2 regions of the Neobacillus sp. S1227 genome follow, and region 2 is predicted to be linked to the other one. Evidence: a T-box and tRNA genes for the amino acid it is inferred to sense, from the RefSeq annotation. Region 2 holds a T-box; the other holds one or more tRNA genes.
The links. The T-box of region 2 lies ahead of trpS (tryptophan--tRNA ligase). A T-box ahead of a tRNA ligase gene usually reads a tRNA of that ligase, here a tRNA-Trp.

Region 1 (10,275 bases), 2.2 Mb from region 2:
AATTCCCTCAAAATCACCTTGCTGCATCGGTAAAAGTTCTTCAAGTGCTTCCATTCTCTCACTATAGGTTTCTGCTAAAATCATTTTTTGAACGATTGGAATCCTCTTTAAATCCATAAACATATGCTCTGTCCGGCACAATCCAATTCCGCCGGCACCGAATTCAAATGATTTCCTGGCATCCTCGGGATTATCGGCATTTGCACGGACTCCTATTTTGCGTTCTTGGTCGGCCCAAGCAAGAAGCTGCTGGAACTCTTCTGATAATTCAGGGTCGATCATTGGGATTTCGCCAAGCATAATTTCACCTGTTGAACCATCAACCGTGATAATATCCCCATGCTTAACAACTGTTTCACCCACAGTGAATTGTTTTGCTTTCATGTCAATCTTTAGGGCTTCACAGCCGCAAATACAAGCTTTCCCCATACCGCGGGCAACCACGGCAGCGTGGCTTGTCATTCCACCTCGGCTAGTTAAAATAGCTTGTGCTGCAACCATACCGTGGATGTCATCCGGAGTGGTTTCAGGAGAAACTAGGATAACTTTTTTACCTTCATTTCTTAATTGCTCCGCTTCATCGGCATCAAAAACAACCCGGCCCGTAGCGGCACCTGGTGATGCCGGCAAGCCTTTAGCTAATATTCGTCTTTCAGCCTTGTCATCGATTCGGCGATGCAGCAGTTGGTTTAATTGGTCAGGATCGACACGAAGCAGCGCTGTCTTTTTATCGATAATTCCTTCCTTCACCATCTCAACAGCAATGCGGATAGCCGCCTGAGCTGTACGTTTTCCGTTCCGTGTCTGGAGGATGAATAGTTTTCCGCGTTCAACAGTAAATTCAATATCCTGCATTTCCTTGTAATGCTGTTCAAGGCGTTGGCATGTCTCTGAAAACTGCTGGTAAACACCAGGCATTTCATCCTTAAGGGTTGCAATTGGCTGTGGGGTACGGATACCGGCAACAACATCTTCGCCTTGAGCGTTTATTAAATATTCACCATAAAGCACATGCTCACCGGTGGAAGGATTTCTTGTAAAAGCAACTCCTGTTCCTGAGTCGTCCCCCATATTACCAAACACCATGCTTTGGATATTAACGGCCGTTCCAAGGTGATCCGGGATTTTATTTAAGCGGCGGTAAACAATCGCCCGTTGATTATTCCAAGAATTGAATACCGCATTGATAGCAAGGAAAAGCTGCTCTTTTGGATTTTGCGGGAAGTCCTTGCGAGTATGCTTTTTGACAATTTCCTTATAGCCAACAATGACTTCCTTCCAATCTTCCGCAGTCATTTCAGGGTCAGAGGTATACCCCTTGTGTTCGCGCGTCTCTTCTAAAAATTGTTCAAAATAATACGTATCAATTTCAAGGACCACGTTGCTGAACATTTGAATGAATCGGCGATAAGAGTCGTAAGCAAATCGAGGATTATTCGTTAATGCAGCCAAGCCCACAACTGTTTCGTCATTCATCCCCAGATTTAATATGGTATCCATCATCCCAGGCATTGAAAAAACTGAACCGGATCGAACCGAAACAAGTAAGGGATTTTGCGGGTCACCGAGTTTTTTGTTCATTTTTTCTTCCAAAAGTCTTAAGGCCTCTAATGTCTGTGATTCTACTGAAGCTGGAATAGTTTTATTAGACTCATAATAAGCATTGCAAGCTTGCGTTGTAATGGTAAAACCATATGGAACCGGCAGGCCGATTCTTGTCATTTCTGCTAGATTCGCTCCCTTTCCCCCAAGTAAATCCCGCATATTGCCATGGCCTTCATGAAATAAATAAACGAATTTTTCCATGATTTAAAAGCTCCTCTCTTTTTTCAACACGTCTAAAATTAAACCTGCAGTTTCTTCGATTGCTTTATTCGAAACATTTATGATAGGACAGCCTACGCGTTTCATGATTTTTTCGGCATAATCTAGTTCGTCGAGAATTCTCTGGAAGCTCGCATAATTCGCCTTTGAGCCCAGCCCAAGTGCTTTTAGGCGCTCAGTGCGAATTTCGTTTAATTTATCTGGTGAAATAATTAAACCAATACAATTTTTTCTCGGTATTTTAAAAAGTTCATCTGGCGGAGGCACTTCTGGAACCAACGGCACATTGGCCACTTTAAAACGCTTATGGGCAAGGTACATGGACAGCGGCGTTTTTGAAGTCCGGGACACGCCGATTAAAACGATATCAGCCTTCATAATGCCTCTTGGGTCCCGTCCATCATCATATTTCACAGCAAATTCAATCGCCTCGATTTTGCGGAAATATTCTTCGTCTAATTTTCTCATTAAGCCAGGCTGGTGGTGGGGTTGTTTGTTAAACCTTGTTGTAAATGCATTCATTAATGGGTTGAGGAGGTCAACTGCCATTATCCCCTCTTCCATGGCACGCTTATCTAAATAATCTTTTAATTCCGGAATGACGATGGTGTAGGCAATGATGGAATGGTCCTTTCTTGCCAAAATAATCACATCTTCAATGTCTTCAATGTCGTCTACATATGAGTTTCTGCGTATTTCTACCTGTCCACCATTAAACTGTGTTGCCACTGCTTTTACAACAAGCTCAGCCGTTTCACCAACCGAGTCAGATACTACGTAGACAACTTCCTTTTGTACCAAAATCACAGCAACTCCCCTTAAACTATTTTTCTTCCATAAATTCTAAATAGGCCCTTGTTATTGTCGTTTTGGTAATTCTCCCCAACAACAAATATGTATTATTTTTATGATCGACTTCCTTTACCACCGGTAAGGAATCAATATGAAAATTAATCATTTTTTTGGCCGCTTCCAGCAAGGTTTCCTCTGGATTAATCGTGATTATATTAGGCATTCTTGTCATAATGACACTTACGGGTAATTCCTGCAGGTTTTTGTTCCCAAGTGCAGCCCTGAGCAAATCCTTTCTGGATATTACACCTGCAAGGTTACCTTCTGTATCCACCGCATAAAGTGTTCCAACATCCTCGAGGAACAGCTGGACAATCGCATTATAAACAGAAGTTGATTTTTCAACTACGATTGGATGAGCCTTAAAATCGGATACCTTTTGCTGAATAAACTTCTTCGCCTGCCGTTTTACTTCTAATTTGTCATTAAAAAAATACCCGACACGCGGTCTGGCATCCAGACTGCCGGACATGGTCAAGATTGCAAGGTCCGGTCTTAATGCCGCTCTGGTAACAGAGAGCTTCTCCGCAATTTCTTTACCGGTTATCGGGCCGTTTTCCTTTACAATCTGCAGAATTTCGTCCTGACGCTTGGTGAGTTTAATCATTAACACCCCCTTATTCACAATAAATATGTTATATATATCTAAATGTGTTATACTTAATTGTATATAGTATAGTACATTTAAACAAATTCGGAAACAATAATTTTAACAAATTGGTTAATTTTTTCGTTTAATAAAAAAACCCGCCGAAATTCGGCAGGGAACAGTACTACTTTTGACAATCTGGACAATAAAAAGTGTTCCGGGAAGAGATTTTTTCCATTACGATTATGGCCCCGCAACGTCTGCATTTCTCCCCCTCACGGTCGTATACTTGGCATAATGGATTAAAACCGCCCGTTATTTTATCACCCTTGAATGTGGGATTTTCCATGTAACCTCCATTTTGAATGGCCACTTGGAGAATTTTTTTCATCGATTGAAACAATTGAGAACGGCTAGATGGACTAATGTCATCAATGTCTTTGGCTGGCAAAATTTCTGCATCAAAGCAGATCTCAGCAGAATAGCAGTTGCCAATTCCTGCAATAAACTCCTGATCCAAGAGTGTGGTCTTCAATCGGCCATGCTTGCTGCCAATTCGTTTCATAAATTCCTCCAATCTAAAACTGCTCAGCGGCTCCGGCCCTAGATGGGAAAGGTTTTCTTCTGCTTCCTGACGGGAATATAAATGAAGATATCCCAGACGCAGACCAATAAAGTATAAATGTTCATTTCCGAAAGAAAGCTGAACCTGTATAGTTCGTTTAGGTTTATCCGCTTCTTGGCCATAAAACATCCATCCTCCGAGCATTAAATGCAATAACAAAAGCTGACCATTTTGGAGGTGAAAAAGAAGGTGCTTCCCCCTTCGAGAAATGTTAGTTATTTTTTGATTAAGAACGGTCCTTTTAAAAAGCTCGAGATTCACATTTATCGATTTTTCACGGTTTACTTGGACATCGGTAATGGTTTTATCAGCAATCTTTTGACTTAAAAGAATCTTATAGTTTTCCATTTCCGGCAGTTCAGGCATAATGTCCTCCTCCATAACTCTTTTCCTTTATGTTTTCCAAAACGGTAAAATCAAATAAAAAAACCGAATCACACGGACTCGGTTTTAGACTGTTTTCTATTAGAGTGGGCCTAAATGGACTTGAACCATCGACCTCACGCTTATCAGGCGTGCGCTCTAACCAGCTGAGCTATAGGCCCATTATGTAATTGTAACAGGGGCAGTAGGAATCGAACCCACACTGAAGGTTTTGGAGACCTTAGTTCTACCTTTAAACTATGCCCCTATAAATGGTGGAGGGGGACGGATTCGAACCGCCGAACCCTGAGGGAGCGGATTTACAGTCCGCCGCGTTTAGCCACTTCGCTACCCCTCCATTATAAAATTGGCAAAATATAATAGCGGCGGAGGGGATCGAACCCCCGACCTTACGGGTATGAACCGTACGCTCTAGCCAGCTGAGCTACACCGCCAAATTACATATTTAAATTAAATGGTGGAGCCTAGCGGGATCGAACCGCTGACCTCCTGCGTGCAAAGCAGGCGCTCTCCCAGCTGAGCTAAGGCCCCATACTTTTAGATAATCGGGTAAAAAGGATTTAGTGAACGACCTGTACGTCCCGAACGTAGTGTTCTACCAATCTGTGCTATTTCCCAATAGAGAAATAATGGTGCCGAGGACCGGAATCGAACCGGTACGGTAGTCACCTACCGCAGGATTTTAAGTCCTGTGCGTCTGCCAGTTCCGCCACCCCGGCATGTTTGGAGCGGAAGACGGGATTCGAACCCGCGACCCCCACCTTGGCAAGGTGGTGTTCTACCACTGAACTACTTCCGCATTTTAGTCTCTTTGGTGCGGGTGAAGGGACTTGAACCCATACGGTATTACTACCACTAGAACCTGAATCTAGCGCGTCTGCCGATTCCGCCACACCCGCAAGGTATAATAATGATTATTGGGATTTCATTCCCTCAAAACTAGATAATATAGAAGAAGTAAATAAGAACGAGTTCACCAAATTACATTGTTCATTGTGTAGCTCCAGCGTCCAGCAACTAGTGTCCTTCGGTCTTTTCCCTACGATAAGTCAACATCGATTCGCTTGCGCTCATCGTGTTTCCTTTAGCTAATCAGAATTTATTACTAAATTCTGAACGCATAAGTTCAACTACGCCTCTGTCTGCGCCTAACCCGCTTGCCAATCGGCGAGTTTACACTTATCTCAGTCAAAGTCCTCCAGGCCATACGTTGCTAACCGGCCGCTTCCGCTTTTCGATTTGGTTAAGTCCTCGATCGATTAGTATCAGTCAGCTCCACACGTCACCGCGCTTCCACCTCTGACCTATCAACCTGATCATCTTTCAGGGATCTTACTAGCTAGACGCTATGGGAAATCTCATCTCGAGGGGGGCTTCATGCTTAGATGCTTTCAGCACTTATCCCGTCCGCACATAGCTACCCAGCGATGCCTTTGGCAAGACAACTGGTACACCAGCGGTGCGTCCATCCCGGTCCTCTCGTACTAAGGACAGCTCCTCTCAAATTTCCTGCGCCCGCGACGGATAGGGACCGAACTGTCTCACGACGTTCTGAACCCAGCTCGCGTACCGCTTTAATGGGCGAACAGCCCAACCCTTGGGACCGACTACAGCCCCAGGATGCGATGAGCCGACATCGAGGTGCCAAACCTCCCCGTCGATGTGGACTCTTGGGGGAGATAAGCCTGTTATCCCCAGGGTAGCTTTTATCCGTTGAGCGATGGCCCTTCCATGCGGAACCACCGGATCACTAAGCCCGACTTTCGTCCCTGCTCGACTTGTAGGTCTCGCAGTCAAGCTCCCTTGTGCCTTTACACTCTGCGAATGATTTCCAACCATTCTGAGGGAACCTTTGGGCGCCTCCGTTACATTTTAGGAGGCGACCGCCCCAGTCAAACTGCCCACCTGACACTGTCTCCCACCCCGATAAGGGGTGCGGGTTAGAATTTCAATACAGCCAGGGTAGTATCCCACCGACGCCTCCACCGAAGCTGGCGCTCCGGTTTCTCAGGCTCCTACCTATCCTGTACAAGCTGTACCAAAATTCAATATCAGGCTACAGTAAAGCTCCATGGGGTCTTTCCGTCCTGTCGCGGGTAACCTGCATCTTCACAGGTACTATAATTTCACCGAGTCTCTCGTTGAGACAGTGCCCAGATCGTTACGCCTTTCGTGCGGGTCGGAACTTACCCGACAAGGAATTTCGCTACCTTAGGACCGTTATAGTTACGGCCGCCGTTTACTGGGGCTTCGATTCAGAGCTTCGCGTGAGCTAACCCCTCCTCTTAACCTTCCAGCACCGGGCAGGCGTCAGCCCCTATACTTCGCCTTGCGGCTTTGCAGAGACCTGTGTTTTTGCTAAACAGTCGCCTGGGCCTATTCACTGCGGCTCTTCGGGGCTATTCACCCCAAAAAGCACCCCTTCTCCCGAAGTTACGGGGTCATTTTGCCGAGTTCCTTAACGAGAGTTCTCTCGCTCACCTTAGGATTCTCTCCTCGCCTACCTGTGTCGGTTTGCGGTACGGGCACCATTCATCTCGCTAGAGGCTTTTCTTGGCAGTGTGGAATCAGGAACTTCGGTACTATATTTCCCTCGGCATCACAGCTCAGCCTGATGAGAAGCGGATTTTCCTACTTCTCAGCCTAACTGCTTACACGCACATATCCAGCAGTGCGCTTACCCTATCCTCCTGCGTCCCCCCATCACTCAAACGATAAAGAGGTGGTACAGGAATATCAACCTGTTGTCCATCGCCTACGCCTTTCGGCCTCGGCTTAGGTCCCGACTAACCCTGAGCGGACGAGCCTTCCTCAGGAAACCTTAGGCATACGGTGGATGAGATTCTCACTCATCTTTCGCTACTCATACCGGCATTCTCACTTCTAAACGCTCCACCAGTCCTTACGGTCCAGCTTCAACGCCCTTAGAACGCTCTCCTACCGCGGACACCACATGGTGTCCACCCACAGCTTCGGTGATACGTTTAGCCCCGGTACATTTTCGGCGCAGAGTCACTCGACCAGTGAGCTATTACGCACTCTTTAAATGGTGGCTGCTTCTAAGCCAACATCCTGGTTGTCTAAGCAACTCCACATCCTTTTCCACTTAACGTATACTTTGGGACCTTAGCTGGTGGTCTGGGCTGTTTCCCTTTTGACTACGGATCTTATCACTCGCAGTCTGACTCCCACGGATAAGTCATTGGCATTCGGAGTTTGTCTGAATTCGGTAACCCGATGAGGGCCCCTAGTCCAAACAGTGCTCTACCTCCAAGACTCTAACTACGTGAGGCTAGCCCTAAAGCTATTTCGGAGAGAACCAGCTATCTCCAAGTTCGATTGGAATTTCTCCGCTACCCACACCTCATCCCCGCACTTTTCAACGTGCGTGGGTTCGGGCCTCCATCCAGTGTTACCTGGACTTCACCCTGGACATGGGTAGATCACCTGGTTTCGGGTCTACGACTACATACTATTTCGCCCTATTCAGACTCGCTTTCGCTGCGGCTCCGTCTCTTCAACTTAACCTCGCATGCAATCGTAACTCGCCGGTTCATTCTACAAAAGGCACGCCATCACCCATGAACGGGCTCTGACTACTTGTAGGCACACGGTTTCAGGTTCTCTTTCACTCCCCTTCCGGGGTGCTTTTCACCTTTCCCTCACGGTACTGGTTCACTATCGGTCACTAGGGAGTATTTAGCCTTGGGAGATGGTCCTCCCTGCTTCCGACCGGATTTCACGTGTCCGGCCGTACTCAGGATCCACTCAGGAGGGAACGAAGTTTCGACTACAGGGCTTTTACCTTCTATGGCCGGCCTTTCCAGACCGCTTCATCTACCCCGTTCCTTTGTAACTCCATGTTGAGTGTCCTACAACCCCGAAAGGCAAGCCTTTCGGTTTGGGCTGTTCCCGTTTCGCTCGCCGCTACTCAGGGAATCGCGTTTGCTTTCTCTTCCTCCGGGTACTTAGATGTTTCAGTTCCCCGGGTCTGCCATCAATACCCTATGTATTCAGGTGAAGATACTGTTCCATTACGAACAGTGGGTTTCCCCATTCGGAAATCTCCGGATCGGCGCTTACTTACAGCTCCCCGAAGCATATCGGTGTTAGTCCCGTCCTTCATCGGCTCCTAGTGCCAAGGCATTCACCGTGCGCCCTTTCTAACTTAACCTATAAGGTTTTTACTCTTAAAAATAAGAGAGAAAAACTAAAATGGCGATTACTCGGTTCTTACTTGGTTACTTCTTCTTTTACGATTATCTAGTTTTCAAAGAACGAAAGTTCTGAGAGATAATTCCCTCAAAACTAAACAAACAAGAAACAATCAAACAAACATGTATTGTCTGGCTCATAGGTCCAGCTTATATCCTTAGAAAGGAGGTGATCCAGCCGCACCTTCCGATACGGCTACCTTGTTACGACTTCACCCCAATCATCTGTCCCACCTTAGGCGGCTGGCTCCTTACGGTTACCCCACCGACTTCGGGTGTTACAAACTCTCGTGGTGTGACGGGCGGTGTGTACAAGGCCCGGGAACGTATTCACCGCGGCATGCTGATCCGCGATTACTAGCGATTCCGGCTTCATGCAGGCGAGTTGCAGCCTGCAATCCGAACTGAGAATGGTTTTATGGGATTGGCTTCACCTCGCGGCTTCGCTGCCCTTTGTACCATCCATTGTAGCACGTGTGTAGCCCAGGTCATAAGGGGCATGATGATTTGACGTCATCCCCACCTTCCTCCGGTTTGTCACCGGCAGTCACCTTAGAGTGCCCAACTGAATGCTGGCAACTAAGATCAAGGGTTGCGCTCGTTGCGGGACTTAACCCAACATCTCACGACACGAGCTGACGACAACCATGCACCACCTGTCACTCTGTCCCCCGAAGGGGAAATTCCTATCTCTAGGAGTGTCAGAGGATGTCAAGACCTGGTAAGGTTCTTCGCGTTGCTTCGAATTAAACCACATGCTCCACCGCTTGTGCGGGCCCCCGTCAATTCCTTTGAGTTTCAGCCTTGCGGCCGTACTCCCCAGGCGGAGTGCTTAATGCGTTAGCTGCAGCACTAAAGGGCGGAAACCCTCTAACACTTAGCACTCATCGTTTACGGCGTGGACTACCAGGGTATCTAATCCTGTTTGCTCCCCACGCTTTCGCGCCTCAGCGTCAGTTACAGACCAGAAAGCCGCCTTCGCCACTGGTGTTCCTCCACATCTCTACGCATTTCACCGCTACACGTGGAATTCCGCTTTCCTCTTCTGCACTCAAGTCCCCCAGTTTCCAATGACCCTCCACGGTTGAGCCGTGGGCTTTCACATCAGACTTAAAGGACCGCCTGCGCGCGCTTTACGCCCAATAATTCCGGACAACGCTTGCCACCTACGTATTACCGCGGCTGCTGGCACGTAGTTAGCCGTGGCTTTCTGGTCAGGTACCGTCAAGGTACCGGCAGTTACTCCGATACTTGTTCTTCCCTGACAACAGAGCTTTACGACCCGAAGGCCTTCATCGCTCACGCGGCGTTGCTCCATCAGACTTTCGTCCATTGTGGAAGATTCCCTACTGCTGCCTCCCGTAGGAGTCTGGGCCGTGTCTCAGTCCCAGTGTGGCCGATCACCCTCTCAGGTCGGCTACGCATCGTCGCCTTGGTGAGCCGTTACCTCACCAACTAGCTAATGCGCCGCGGGCCCATCTGTAAGTGTCAGCCGAAACCGACTTTCAACCTTCCCTCATGCGAGGGAAGAAATTATCCGGTATTAGCTCCGGTTTCCCGAAGTTATCCCAGTCTTACAGGCAGGTTGCCCACGTGTTACTCACCCGTCCGCCGCTAACCACCAGGAGCAAGCTCCCAGTGATTCGCTCGACTTGCATGTATTAGGCACGCCGCCAGCGTTCGTCCTGAGCCAGGATCAAACTCTCCAAAAAAATGAGACTTCCGTCACGGACGTTTTTCACGCGATGGTTAGTCGAATTTTCCGGGTATTTACGGGCAGTATATCC
Region 2 (10,275 bases):
GTTTCAAAAATTTATTTAATTTTTTATTTTTTTTTACGTTTTACTGTTAATCATATTAAAATGTTCGTATCTTTGTTTATACTTTATAAGGGAAAGGCATTGTTAGGTTAAGTCTCTTTTTAATAACATATAGTCTGCTAGGATTTTTTCTGAAAAAACCATTCTCAATTAAAGTCACAAAATGAAAACGTTAACAGTATTTAAATATAGCTTTTCATTAGTTTTTTATTTTTCTCTTTTCTTAAACGTAAAGTTCTTTTACAATAAGTGTAGTGAATAAAATAAAATCAATTCTTTGATTCATCAAATGGAGGGACAATCATGGCTGGGTACATAACTGATTTAACAGTTGTTGCACTGTTAGTGATCGGGATTACAGCTTTTATGGGAGTCATCACAAACGGTATTGGTGAAAAGGTATTTGGCGGAAAACGCCGCAGCGAATTTGTCGACCAAAGTGCCAGATTTCAAACTGGCTGGAAAACCGTTGGCGGTAAGAAAAAGTAAAATAGGAACAAAAGCACAAGCGCCCTGTTCAGCGGCGTATGGCCTGGAGCTCTCCAACTGAGATAAAGGAAACACGAAGAGCGTAAGCGATTCGATGTTGACTTATTGTAGGGAGGAGAGCGAAGGACACTAGCCGCTAGGGCGCTGGAGCTGGACGAGTCTATACCTGATAATAAATTATCCACAATGACTTAATCTGTAATTTCCTAGACAGTAAAAAAACGATCTCGACATCTGAGATCGTTTTTTTTATTATTGTTTGGATTGTGCTTGGTATTGTTTAAATTCTTTTTCTGAACAAAGGACAAAGTGTCCTGGTGTAACTTCACGGAACTCAACTGACTCATTGTTCTGGTAATTATGACTTGCTGGATCATATGTTTTACGTTTTCGAGCCCGCTCACTAATTGGGTCTGGAGCGGGAATCGCTGATAATAGTGATTGCGTATAAGGATGAAGTGGATTTCGGTAAAGTTCATCTGACGGTGCAAGCTCTACCATTTTACCAAAATACATAACACCAATACGGTCACTAATGTATTTAACCATTGACAAGTCGTGCGCAATGAACAGATAAGTTAACCCTTTTTCATGCTGAAGCTTTTTCATTAGATTTACTACCTGCGCTTGAATTGAAACGTCCAATGCTGAAATAGGCTCATCCGCAATGATGAACTCCGGTTGAACCGCAAGCGCACGGGCAATCCCGATCCGCTGACGCTGACCGCCAGAAAATTCATGCGGATAACGATTCGCATGTTCCTTGTTCAATCCAACAGTTTCGAGCAATTCATATACCTTTTCCATTCGCTCTTGTTTTGATTTAGCCAAACCATGAATATCGATTCCCTCGGCAATAACATCTGCTATTTTTAAGCGAGGATTCAAAGATGCATATGGATCTTGGAAAATCATTTGCATCTTACGGTTGAATTGTTTAAGTTCTTTCTTGGACTTTTTTCCATGAACATTAACACCATCATAAAGGACTTCTCCTCCTGTGGCATCGTATAGACGAATAATTGTCCTGCCCGTTGTAGATTTACCGCAGCCTGATTCACCTACAAGCCCCATAACCTCTCCTTTATAAATATTAAAGGAGACATTATCAACCGCTTTTACCTCGTTAGGTTTGCCTTCATTAAAATATTGTTTTAAATTCTTTATTTCTAATAATTTTTTTCTTTCACTCATTTATTTTCCCACCTTTACACCAGGGAGTTGACCTTGACGCCTTTTCACAGCCTCAGGCGGTTCCACCTTTGGAGCATCCGGATGCAGCAGCCAAGTGGCTGCATAATGTGTGTCAGATACCTTGAAGAATGGAGGCTCCTGTTCTAGGTCGATTTTCATCACATAAGGGTTACGGGGCGCAAATGCATCACCCTTAGGCGGATCTAATAAATCAGGCGGTGTTCCCGGGATTGAGTATAATTCCTCATCATCTGTTTCCATATCTGGCATGGAACTGATCAATCCCCATGTATATGGATGCTGCGGATTATAGAAAATTTCATCAGCGGTTCCAACTTCAACGATTTTGCCGCCGTACATTACCGCAACACGGTCAGCAACATTCGCCACAACACCGAGGTCATGAGTGATGAAAATAATTGACGTATCGATTTTCTTTTGTAAGTCCTTCATTAGCTCCAGAATTTGGGCTTGGATTGTTACGTCTAATGCTGTAGTCGGTTCATCGGCAATCAAAACCTTAGGATTGCAAGCCAAAGCTATGGCAATAACAACCCTTTGTCTCATACCGCCTGAAAATTGGTGCGGATACTGATTTACGCGAAGCTCAGGCTTAGGAATTCCGACTAGTCTTAACAGTTCAACCGCTCTTTCTTTAGCCGCGCTTTTGCTCATGTTTTGGTGTTTAATAAGCGGCTCCATTATTTGGCTGCCAATTTTCATAGTTGGATTTAAAGAAGTCATTGGATCCTGGAAAATCATTGATATATCTTTTCCACGAATTTTTTGCATTTCCTTATCCTTTAACTTGGCCAAATCTTTCCCGCCGAAAAGAATTTGACCTCCTTTAATTTCCGAGTTGTGCTCTGGAAGTAAACGCATAATTGATTTGGTTGTTACAGATTTACCAGAACCTGATTCACCTACAATAGCTAATGTTTCACCTTTATATAAATCAAAGCTTATTCCACGAATCGCCTTAACCTCACCAGAAAATGTATGAAATGAAATATTTAAATCTTTAACCTCTAATATTTTCTCCATTTACAACCACCTGCCTTTTAATCACGCATTTTTGGATCAAACGCATCACGTAAACCATCTGCTACAAGGTTGAAGCATACCATGATTAACGCAATCATAATGGAAGGAATAATCATTTGATACGGAAAAGCAATCATCGATTTAAAACCCGTATTGACCAATGTTCCTAAAGATGCGTGAGGTTCCTGTAATCCTAGCCCAATAAAGCTTAAAAAAGCTTCAAAGAAAATAGCATTCGGGATGGAAAACATCGTATTAATAATAATAACACCGAACATATTCGGAATCATATGTTTAAATATAATAGAAGCATCTGAAGCTCCTAGTGTTTTTGAAGCTAAAACAAATTCTTGGCCTTTAAATTTTAATACCTGTGCACGTACAACACGCGCCATACTCGTCCAACCAGTAATGGTTAATGCAATAATAATCGGGATAATTCCTGGCTTTAATACTAAAATCATCAAAACCACGATAATTAAGTTTGGTATTCCGACAATAACCTCGATGATCCTCTGCATGACACTATCAGTACGGCCGCCCAAATAACCGGAAATTGCTCCATACGCTACGCCAATAACCATATCAATTAACGCAGCCATAAAAGCAATAAATAACGATACTTGAGTACCTCTCCAAACACGTGCAAATTGGTCACGACCAAGGTTATCAGTTCCAAACCAATAATAGTTATCGATTTTACGAACCTCATAAGCGTTATATTCGGTTCCATTTCTTCTAGTCAGAGTGCCGTCAAACGGAAGCCAATGAACATTTTCTAAACCTTGAATACGAGGTGGTAAATTATTATGTTTAGTGTTTTGCGTATCGTAGGAATACGGAGTAATTAATGGTCCAACGAAGGCCATGATAATCAAAATGACCAGGATAACCATGCTAACGACAGCACCTTTATTTTTCCGAACCCTTAGCCATGAATCCTGCCAGAAATTCAAACTCTGTTTCGCAATTTTTTCACTTTTTGATGGATCAATATGGGCAGGAGCAAACATATCCTTTGAAATTGCTATGTCCTTGTTGCTCATTTAGTTTTCCCCCCCGATACACGAATTCGTGGGTCGATGATTCCATAAAGAATATCAACAATCAAGATCACTACGATAAATAATACAGCAAATAAAATATTTGTTCCCATAATAACCGGGTAATCGTTCATATTTATGGATTTTACAAACTGCTCACCTATACCAGGTATACCAAATATTTGCTCAATCACAAGCGAACCAGTCATTAAACTAACTGCTAATGGCCCTAAAACTGTTACAACTGGAATTAATGCATTTCTTAAGGCATGCTTAAAGCTAATTTGCCAGCGGCTAGCTCCTTTAGCTCTTGCCAAAGTAATATAATCAGACCCTAACACTTCAACCATTTCAGTACGCATAAAGCGGGCTGCGATTGAGATTGGGAACATGGCAAGTGCTATCGTTGGAAGAATCGTATATTCCGGTCCTTTCCATAACATTACCGGAAGCCAACCTAATTTAACTGAAATAAAATATTGCATTAAACCAGCAAAAATAAATGATGGTATCGATTTACCTACAACAGCAATAAATGTAGAACCGTAGTCAATCCAAGTGTTTTGTTTAAGAGCAGCGATTACTCCTAATAAGATACCTAAAATTGAACCTACTATCATTGCTTGCAGACCTAATTGAGCTGAAGGTCCAAGACGGTTAGCAATAAGTTGTGTCACAGGGGTATTATCAAACTGAAAGGAAACTCCTAAATCCCCTTTTACCAAGTTCACCATATAGTTTGCATATTGAACAGGCACAGGGTCGTTCAAGCCATATTTATCCAGCAAAATATTACGCTGAACTTCAGTTAGCTTTTCGAAGTTATTAAAAGGGCTACCAGGAATTAGCTTCATGAGGAAAAAGGTAAGCGATGTTACAATAAAAAGTGTAATAATCATATAGCCAACACGTTTGAGTATATATTTGACCATGCCTACACCTCCTAATTAATTAAATTTTCGACTTTTTACGACAATTCTCACACAGGTAAAAAGAGAGTATATTTTGCCAATATACTCTCTTTTTATTTGATTAGTTATAGTTACTTATCTAAGATTTTAATCCATTGGTAACTATAGTCAGGACCAAATGCATGGTGTGCAAAGCCTTTGACTTTTGGATTAATCAAGATGTTAACAGAACGTTGGTAAAGTGGTGCAATTGCTGCATCATCCTCTAACAAGATTTTCTCTGCATCTTGAAGTGCTTTCCAGCGGTCTTGCGGCTTAGCAACTAATTCTTCGCTAGCTGATTTGATTAATTTATCAAATTCAGGGTTGCCGTAGCTCATGTGGTTTTGGCCGCCGCCAGTAACCCATAGATCCATGTATGTCATTGGGTCAGCATAGTCTGGTCCCCAACCACCCATTAATAAATCATAATCTTCAGCATCTTCACGAGCAATACGGATTTTGAATGGTACTGCTTCAATTGTAATCTTTAATCCTGGTAAGTTCTTTTCTAATTGGTCTTTGATAAAAGCATCAGTTACTTTTGAAGTTTCTGTATCTTGACCAACATAAGTAAAGTTCACTTCTTTTAGACCTGTTTCTTCAAGTCCTTTTTTCCAAAGTTCTGCTGCTTTTTCTTTGTTAGTTTTTAGGTAAGTTCCAGTTGTTTCACGGAAATCTTTATTATTTTCGTCGAAAGAGAAACCTTTTGGAACAAGGAAGTCTGCAGCGATTGAACCATTTGCTAATACATCTTCAACTAAAGCCTTTTTATCCACTGAAAGTGCAATAGCTTTACGGATGTTAACATTTTTCAATGCTGGGTTCTTTTCATTCATTTTTAACCACCAGATAGATGGTTCTTGGTAACGAAGTAAATCATCTGCTCCTTCAAATTGTGAAAGGATCGCAGCTTGTGCAAGTTTTGGCGTAATATCAGCTTCACCAGCAGTATATGCGTTTGCAGATGCTTGTGGATCTTTAGAAACGTTGAAGTTGATCTTTTCTAGAGTAACTTCTTTTGCATTCCAGTAATCCGCATTCTTTTCTAATACCCATTCAGTTCCAGTTGGCCCAGCCCACTTCGTCATTTTAAATGGACCATTGTAAAGAATGTGATCAGCATCTTTTGCATAGTCAGCGCCTTGTGCTGTAACATACTTTTCGTTTTGTGGGTAGAATAATGGGAATGTTAAGTATGATTCGATATAAGGAAGAGCTCTTACTAAAGTGATCTCAAGTGTATTATCATCTAGAGCTTTAATCCCTAAAGTTTCTAAATCTGCATCAGTTACTTTATCGCCCTTTTCAACTATTTCACTAGCGCCTTTGATTTTACCTTCCATGAAGTAAGCACCATATGGAGCAGCTACTCTAGGGTCGATTGCACGTCTCCATGCAAATACGAAGTCATTGGCAGTAACAGGGTCACCGTTAGACCACTTAACATCTTTTTTCAATTTGATTGTGATAACAGATTTGTCATCATTATAGGCTGGCTCGCCGTCAGCAACACCAGGAATAACTTTTTGATCTGGATCTAAACGATATAGACCTTCGTTTGTTGCATTTAGAGTTGTAAAACTTAATGTGTCTTGAGACATTACGCTGTCCATAGACGGAATTTCAGCAGACTCCAAAACATTTAGTTCTTGTTTGGCTGCTAATTGCTCTGTATCACCAGTGCTTTTACCATCTTTAGAGCTTGTGTCTTTCTTATCGCCGCCGGAACATGCTGCCAGGAACATGCTAAGCACTAGCGATAATACTAAAAGTAGTGAAAGTTTTGATTTCTTCACTAGTAGACCTCCCTTTTCTATTATTCTGAAAAATTACTACATTCTCTATTATACATATTTTCATTCTCTTGTACATTACTTTTTGAAAATTAATTTACATTTCCGAGACAATTCTTACATATGAATTACAAACAACTATGTTATAATTTATATTTATTAAGGTTTTTCACGTTATAAAACCTTACAAATTCAACGTTTCGGAGGAATAAAAGTGAAATTTTTCCCTAAAAAGAGTGTATTTTTGGTAGCGTTTACACAACTTTCCATTTTCATTTTATCCTTTATTTTTTATGGTGAAATATCTATTGTTAGCTATATCAATATATCTTTTTATATCTCATTTGCTCTTCTCCTTTCTTTTTTGCTCATTTTTACCATTCAAAGTGGTTTTTATGATGCGATTTTCAAGTCCTTCAACTTTACACTATCATTTAGGACTAATAAGAGGAGATTCGAGGATGTTCCCGGTTTATCAGAACTTGTCACGATTAATAAAAACCCCTTCTTTTTTTATGCAATTATAAATGGCCTTTTTATGGTCATTGCCCTTGTTGTTTATTATGTTTTACTGACTTGAAATGAAATATGTAAATCATTTATAATGGAAATAATTAAATAACTGCAAAATAAGCATTGAAAAAGAGTAGTACGTATCGTCCTTTGTTTTAGAGAGTTTGTGGGTGGTGGAAACAAACACAAAGAAATACGGAATGGACTTTGGAGCTTCTTTCTGAGCCTTATAAAAGGAAAAGTAGGAGTAGACGTTCCCCGCGTTAAAGGGGTTTAAAGTGACTCATTTTTTTGAGTAATTAGGGTGGTACCGCGAGCCATTCGTCCCTATCTTTGGGGATGAATGGCTTTTTATATATATTTGTTTAGGAGGACTATTATATATGAAGACAATATTTTCAGGAATTCAGCCAAGTGGAACAATCACACTTGGTAACTATATTGGTGCACTTAAGCAGTTCGTGGACCTGCAGAATGAATATAATTGCTACTTCTGCATTGTCGACCAGCATGCAATAACTGTCCCGCAAGATCCCGCAACTCTAAGAAAGAACATCCGCAGCTTGGCTGCCTTATATATTGCAGTCGGAATCGATCCGGAAAAAGCGACTTTGTTTATCCAATCAGAAGTTCCCGCCCATGCTCAAGCCGGATGGTTGATGCAATGTGTGTCATATATCGGAGAACTAGAGAGAATGACCCAATTTAAGGATAAATCAGCAGGTAAAGAGGCTGTATCTGCTAGTTTATTAACCTATCCGCCATTAATGGCCGCAGATATTTTATTGTATAATGCTGACCTTGTTCCAGTAGGAGAAGACCAAAAACAACATTTAGAGCTTACTCGTGATCTTGCAGAAAGATTTAATAAAAAATATAGAGAAATACTCACGATACCAGAAGTCCGCATTCCGGAGGTCGGTGCCCGTATTATGTCCCTGCAGGACCCGACAAAGAAAATGAGCAAGTCTGATCCGAATCAAAAAGCATTTCTTGCATTGCTTGATGACCCAAAACAAATTGAAAAGAAAATTAAAAGTGCTGTGACCGATTCAGAAGGAATTGTTAAGTATGATAAAGAAAATAAACCAGGTATTTCAAATCTTTTATCCATATACTCTATCTTAGGAAATAAGACTATTATTGAACTTGAAGAGATGTACCACGGAAAAGGTTATGGAGACTTCAAGGGTGATTTGGCCAATGTTGTTATTAATGCATTTAAACCAATCCAAGATAAATACCATGAATTAATGGAATCAAATGAATTAGATGAAATACTAGACCTTGGTGCGGAGAAAGCAAATAAAATTGCTAGAAAAACCTTAAAGAAGATGGAAAATGCAATGGGACTTGGAAGAAAACACAAATAGCTAATAAATGAAACCACGCACCTTGGCAAGTCAGAAAGGACGAAGACTGAGGCGTAGTTGAATTTATACTTTCCTATTAGCAAAAAAAGCCTGAACCACAAAAGGAATTAATATATTCCTTTTGGGTCAGGCTTTTAGTTTACCTTTGGACCGTGTTCCATTTCCCAAAGCTTCTCAAAAAATGGCTGTCCCTTTATTAAATTTTCACAAAAGATTTCATGTTTTTTCGACCAGCCAAATTTGATTTCATCATAAAGCTGTTCCCAGGCATCAGCAAAATTTAGTTCTTGGATTGTTTGGTAGCGTTCTGGGCACCATTCAGTAAACCAATACCGAATCTCAGCTTCATTATTCGATGAAAACAACTGATCTAAAGCCATAAACAGAAGCTGCTTTATCTGCCGTTCTTTTCTTGTCAAGCCCAGCATTAACGTAGGCTCTGGTGAAAGAATATGGAAGTTCTTTTTACTCGGCTGATTATAAAATACATATTCTTTTGGTTCATGATTGCTGATCATTTCATACACAAGCTGTTCCTGTCTAGGTATTAACCGGCTTTTTCGAATCGGAATATTATAGCCAATCGTATCAACAGCAAGAATTCCTACCCCATCAGTTACCACAAAGCAGTAATCCAATTGGATCCGTTCATGGTTTTTTCGCAAGTATGCTTTTTGAAAAATATCATCTAGAAGCTGCTGTGGCAATTCAGATAAATCATTTTCGATATAGTTAAAAAGAATTGGCTCCACTTTTAGCAGCGGTACTTGGTCAAGCAGCTCAACTCCGTCATCCTTGCGCCATTCGTGGAAGTGGCAGACATTATAACCGTTTTCTTCTCCTTCAAACCAATTCACCCATACATCATGAAGATATAACATTGTATAATCCCTCACTTCAAGAAACTGTTTGTCAATCAGTATGGGCAGGCAGCAGTTAAATTATTCCTTAATATACATTTTGCTCCGTTCCTTTCATATTAACGGGAATTTTGTCCTATAAAGCATTGGATAACTTGTTGTTTGAAGCGATGATATTAAAAATTTGTCTATGCTATTGGGCCTGTTGACTTCCGCCCCGTGCACTCGCTTTCCGCGGGGAGGTCCTGAAGCTTCCCGCGGAAAGCGAAGCGCCTCGGGACAGGCAAAGTGCAGCCTGTCCCTGCGATGAATATTCAAGGAAGCTTTCCTTAGTGGAGCGCAAATCAACGAACTTGTTAAACAGCCTATTTTTTAATAAGGCATTTCGAAAAGTTTATTATAGAATAAAAAAAATCTACCATGTTTGGATGGCAGATTTCTATCTTCTTGATTTAGGATTGAAAGCGTCTTTTAGGCCTTCACCGATAAAGTTGATGGATAGAATGGTCATGGTAATGATGAATGCCGGCGGCATCCATATCCAGAGCTTAAATTGAAGAACATCAGGTTCATTTGCAGAGTTCAGCATATTTCCCCAGCTCGGCGTTTCTTGAGGAACACCAAATCCTAGGTAACTCAATGCGGATTCAATGACAATCATCGAGGCAAATGTGATTGTTGCCTGAACAATTATTGTTGACAAAACGTTAGGCAACAAATGTTTAACAATTACCTTTGCTGGTGAACACCCGATGGAAATTGCGGCAATGATATACTCGTTTTCTTTTTCTGCAAGAATCTTACTGCGGACAATCCGGGCAATCCCCCCCCAGTAAAGAAGACTGATAACCGCAATTAAAACCCATAATCCACTTACTTTTCCAAAGAAAATGGCATTAATAACAATGACAAAAACCAAGAACGGAAAGTTTAAGATAAAATCAGTAAATCTCATTAACAGATTATCAACGGCTCCGCCAAAATATCCTGCTACA

Region 1: it has a tRNA-Trp gene. The T-box ahead of trpS (tryptophan--tRNA ligase) is inferred to sense a tRNA for this amino acid. The anticodon was not compared.

The regions. Positions count from the first base shown of each region.
Region 1 is NZ_AP038276.1:3,825,734-3,836,008, forward strand. It holds gene ppdK (pyruvate, phosphate dikinase) at 1-1,806, opposite strand, end outside; gene ACZ5AE_RS19040 (pyruvate, water dikinase regulatory protein) at 1,810-2,625, opposite strand; gene ACZ5AE_RS19045 (helix-turn-helix transcriptional regulator) at 2,648-3,283, opposite strand; gene ACZ5AE_RS19050 (Fpg/Nei family DNA glycosylase) at 3,450-4,256, opposite strand; tRNA gene ACZ5AE_RS19055 (tRNA-Ile) at 4,362-4,435, opposite strand; tRNA gene ACZ5AE_RS19060 (tRNA-Trp) at 4,451-4,521, opposite strand; tRNA gene ACZ5AE_RS19065 (tRNA-Tyr) at 4,527-4,611, opposite strand; tRNA gene ACZ5AE_RS19070 (tRNA-Met) at 4,635-4,708, opposite strand; tRNA gene ACZ5AE_RS19075 (tRNA-Ala) at 4,730-4,805, opposite strand; tRNA gene ACZ5AE_RS19080 (tRNA-Leu) at 4,905-4,993, opposite strand; tRNA gene ACZ5AE_RS19085 (tRNA-Gly) at 4,999-5,073, opposite strand; tRNA gene ACZ5AE_RS19090 (tRNA-Leu) at 5,087-5,173, opposite strand; rRNA gene ACZ5AE_RS19095 (23S ribosomal RNA) at 5,514-8,448, opposite strand; rRNA gene ACZ5AE_RS19100 (16S ribosomal RNA) at 8,651-10,200, opposite strand.
Region 2 is NZ_AP038276.1:1,614,062-1,624,336, reverse strand. It holds gene ACZ5AE_RS08340 (hypothetical protein) at 322-507, shown strand; gene ACZ5AE_RS08335 (ABC transporter ATP-binding protein) at 760-1,701, opposite strand; gene ACZ5AE_RS08330 (ABC transporter ATP-binding protein) at 1,702-2,745, opposite strand; gene opp3C (oligopeptide ABC transporter permease) at 2,763-3,791, opposite strand; gene opp3b (oligopeptide ABC transporter permease) at 3,788-4,720, opposite strand; gene ACZ5AE_RS08315 (peptide ABC transporter substrate-binding protein) at 4,831-6,537, opposite strand; T-box leader at 7,162-7,379, shown strand; gene trpS (tryptophan--tRNA ligase) at 7,431-8,420, shown strand; gene ACZ5AE_RS08305 (DUF3603 family protein) at 8,555-9,301, opposite strand; gene opp4C (oligopeptide ABC transporter permease) at 9,720-10,275, opposite strand, start outside.